Regions from separate parts of the Oceanobacillus sp. FSL K6-0118 genome, predicted to be linked through region 2. Evidence: riboswitches for the same ligand, from Rfam matches in the RefSeq annotation. Region 2 holds a riboswitch; the other holds the start of a gene.
What was found. A riboswitch is a leader RNA that binds a small molecule or an ion and turns the genes downstream of it on or off. The one in region 2 is predicted to bind FMN.
Positions count from the first base shown of each region.

Region 1: it holds a riboswitch for FMN, as region 2 does, so the genes downstream of both, MHI02_RS13825 (ECF transporter S component) here and ribE (riboflavin synthase) in region 2, are expected to answer to the same signal.

Region 1 covers NZ_JBBOVR010000001.1:2,703,981-2,706,187, forward strand. Annotated here, with positions in the region: gene MHI02_RS13815 (1,4-dihydroxy-2-naphthoate polyprenyltransferase) at 1-31, shown strand, start outside; gene MHI02_RS13820 (hotdog fold thioesterase) at 42-434, shown strand; gene MHI02_RS13825 (ECF transporter S component) at 520-1,107, opposite strand; FMN riboswitch at 1,283-1,427, opposite strand; gene MHI02_RS13830 (M20/M25/M40 family metallo-hydrolase) at 1,492-2,207, opposite strand, start outside.
Region 2 covers NZ_JBBOVR010000001.1:1,010,191-1,012,397, forward strand. Annotated here, with positions in the region: gene MHI02_RS05290 (excisionase family DNA-binding protein) at 1-75, shown strand, start outside; gene MHI02_RS05295 (TlpA disulfide reductase family protein) at 190-699, shown strand; FMN riboswitch at 759-905, shown strand; gene ribE (riboflavin synthase) at 1,073-1,726, shown strand; partial or broken gene ribB (3,4-dihydroxy-2-butanone-4-phosphate synthase) at 1,739-2,207, shown strand, end outside.

The DNA of each region.
Region 1 (2,207 bases), 1.7 Mb from region 2:
TATATCATTACTAATAAGTCATTTTATTTAAGGGGATAGAGATGGAAGATTTATTAAATGATACATTGATCGAAAATCTAGGGATTGAAATCGTTTCTTTAGATAAAAATGAAATAATTATGACTATGCCAGTAGATAAACGAACTCGTCAACCATATGGTTTTTTACACGGTGGCGCATCTGTCGCACTCGCTGAAACTGTTGCAAGTATGGGAGCAGCAATGAATGTCGATCTCAATGAATGTAATGTCTTCGGTATTGAGATTAACGCCAATCATATTAAAAGTAAAAGAGAGGGAATAGTTACCGCAAAAGGAAAACCTATCCACAGTGGTAAAACAACCGCCGTTTGGGAAGTACGCCTAACGGACGAAGAAGATGCTTTAATATGTATATCAAGATGTACAATAGGAATTGTTTCAAAGAAAAAATAGATGAAGGACGGAGAAGCAGTTTACTTGCTGCTTCTTTTTTATTTACATAAAAAGCTAACCCCTAGAGGCTAGCTGTGAATTTTATTTATATAAATTTTGCTTGTTGTTGTTCTACCCAGTTCTTCATCTTGATAAATAAAGGAACGAATAAGATTCCCACTATAATTCCTTTAATTGCATTAAATGGAAGTACCCCTATTAAAACAGAGGACCAAATTACTTCTGGTGTCATTTCCCAACCCATAAACCAACCATACGCTGGTAAAACAATAAAGTAATTTAGAACACTCATTCCAATTGTCATAATGATTGTTCCTGTTACTAGTCCGGAAACAACACTTTTCACACCTTTTTTAAATCGATGATAAAAAATGGATACCGGTAAAACAAACATAAGACCTGCTAAAAAGTTTGCCGCAACTCCAATTGGATCACCTGCACCTGAAACTGCAAGATACAATAAGTTCTTCACTGCTACGACGATAACACCAGCGACTGGAGAAAAAATTAGGCCCGCCATTAAAGCCGGAACTTCGCTAAAATCTATTTTTAAGTAAGGTGGTAGAAATGGCAAAGGAAAGTTTAAGAAAAATAATACTAATGAAATTGTCCCTAATAATGCCAAAATAATTAATTTAACTAAACTTAATGATTGCTTAGTTGATTTTCCCATTTGTTATCCTCCTTCAATATGATCGATTTCTATCTTGTCGTGAAGGAGAAGCCTAAATCTGATAAAAATGCTATATTTACACATAAAAACCCTAAAGGCCTAATTGGGGCGCTTTAGGGTTTAATATACAAAAGTATAGCAAAATTATGGTACAAAAAAAGTACCTAATCAGGCTCGACATCTTCTCTCATCCAGACTTTAACTGTCGGTCCTGGGTTTCCACCAGGTCAACCACAATCTAAATAAACTGTGGGTCGCGGACTTATAGCGAACAGCTATTTACCGCCGGTCGGGAATTACACCCTGCCCCGAAGATTGAAATCGATTATTAAATTATTTATGTATAGTATACATCTTATTTTTTAATTTGAAAAGAGTTATTTACTAATCTTCCAAAGGATTAAGACTCTCTTTTCCTGTCATATTTTCAATCATCGTTACTAATAACTCCATTTCCTGTTCCATATCGATAAAACTAGCTGTTTCAACAGGCGAATGCATATAACGTAACGGTAATGATACTAATGCAATCGGAACTCCCTTACCGGTAAATCTCATTTTATCAGCATCCGTCCCAGTCATTCTTGGCGTTAACTCGTATTGAACATTTATATCCAGTTTTTTAGCGGCGTTTTCTAATAATTTGTTCATTTTAATGTTAATCGGCGCACCTTTAGCTAAAACAGGACCTTTCTCTAATCTTACATCTCCATATTTATTTTTATTTACCCCAGGGTAATCGGTTGCGAATGTCACATCACAGGCAATGGCCATTGTAGGATTAATTCCTGAAGCAGCAAAATACGCACCACCCATATTCGTTTCTTCATTTACCGTACTTGCCGCATAAACACCGACATTTATATCCTTTTCTGATAATCGTTTTAATACTTCTGCAACGATAAATAACCCAGTCCGATTATCTAATCCCCTACCTGTAATATAACGATCCTTTAAAATTTCGGGATTCACTTTATATACACATAAATCACCAATTTGTACTTCCTTTTCCGCTTCCTCTTTTGATTGATAACCACAATCTATAAATAAATCGCCCAAATCAAAATCACTTTTTAAACCGCCATGATGTTGGGCATTAA
Region 2 (2,207 bases):
AAATATCGACTAATGATTCAGGAATACCTAAATGAACCTATTCCTGATGATATTGATGTGAAAGATGAAGATTAGAAAAAAAGTGAAGTGAATGCAAAGCTTAAAAGCATTCACTTCACTTTTTTATTTGCATGAATTAGTAATGCACAGGAACAATAAGAGTAAATAATGTTAAGCGGAGGATGAATCATGAAGTTTAACTATTTAATACCTATCGTATTAGGGATATTTTTTTCCTTTTTTATGACGGAACAATTATTGGCGGAGGAAAATAAAGAGGGTATCGAAGTAGGGAATAAAGCGCCTGATTTTGAAATAGAAACGTTAAATGGAGAAAAAGTAAGCTTGTCTGATTATAAAGGAAAACCAGTCATGCTTAATTTCTGGGCAACTTGGTGTCCACCTTGTCAAGTTGAAATGCCAGACATGCAAAAATTTCATGAAAAACATGAAGTAGTCGTTTTAGCTGTTAATTTATTAGACACAGAAATGAAAAGGGATCATGTTCAAAAATTTGTGGATGAATTTGGCATGACCTTTACCATTGGGCTAGATGGGGATGGGGCCGTTTCAAGCAAATATCGAATCAATCCCATTCCTACGACTTATATGATTGATTCAAAAGGGATTATTCGGCATAAATCGCTAGGAGCTATGCCATACGAAACAATGGTAGAGCATTTAAATAAGATGGATTAAAAAATATTTTGAATTGAACGGTAACTTATGCTACAATGAAATAGAATTTAATAACGAATATATTCCTTCGGGGCAGGGTGAAATTCCCTACCGGCGGTGATGAAGCAATGCTTCAAAGTCCGTGACCCGTGCGGTTATGATACCAAGCGGTGGATCTGGTGAGAATCCGGAACCGACAGTTAAAGTCTGGATGGGAGAAGGAATTTTAGAATGGCGTATTTTGGTCTATACTGTATTTGTATAGGTTAAAAATGCTTTATTTTGCTAACTAAAATTCTAACCTTTTAGCTCTCGATGGTATTACTGTCGAGAGCTTTTTGCATTTATTTAAATATCTTATACCCCTGATGAAGGAATAAAAGGAGGGAGATTTGTGTTCACAGGTATTATTGAGGAAATTGGAACTGTAAAAAAGATCCAAAAGGTTTCTGATCAAGCTGTAACGATGACTATTTCTTCGAGTAAAATTCTTGAAGATGTCGGGTTAGGCGATAGCATCTCAGTAAACGGTATTTGCTTAACCGTTACTCATTTTACATCTGATTATTTTGAAGTCGATGCCATGCCAGAAACGATAAAAGCAACATCGTTAAACAGTCTAAAAAAAGGATCTTCCGTAAATTTAGAACGGGCTATGGCAGCGAATGGAAGATTTGGCGGGCATTTTGTCTCTGGACATATTGATGCTACAGGGAAAATAGTTAAAAAGAAAAAAGAACAAAATGCGATTTATTACGACATAGAAATTCCCAACGACTTAACCAAATACATCTTGCATAAGGGTTCCATAACGGTGGATGGAACTAGTTTAACTATATTTGGAATCCAAAAAAATATTTTTACGATCTCCTTAATTCCACATACTGCAAAAGAAACGATTCTTGGCGAAAAAGAAGAAGGAGATATTGTAAATATTGAGTGTGATATGCTCGCAAAGTATGTTCAAAAAATGCTTCATAACGATGATCGCGAGCAGAAAGTAAATCGAATAAGTAAAGACTTTTTACAACAAAATGGCTTTATGTAAAGGAGTGAAAAAATGCATACAATTGAAGAGGCTATAGCTGATTTGCAAAAAGGAAAACCAATTATTGTAAGTGATGATGAAAACCGAGAAAATGAAGGAGACTTTGTTGCTTTATCTGACAGAATAACACCAGAAGTCATCAATTTTATGATTACCCATGGAAAAGGACTTGTATGTACACCGATAGAAGAGAAATTGGCAAAAAAATTAGGTTTGTATCGAATGGCTAGAGAAAACACTGATCCACTTGTTACAGCTTTTACCATATCCATCGATCATATAAAAACAACAACTGGTATAAGTGCTTATGAGCGAGCATTAACGATTCGCGCATTAATGGAAGCGGGGGTAAAAGAAGAGGACTTTAAAAAACCTGGACATGTTTTTCCCATCATTGCTAAAGATGGTGGTGTTCTCACACGCCCAGGTCATACAGAGGCTGCTGTGGATTTGGCGAAATTAAGTGGAGCTTTTCCATCCG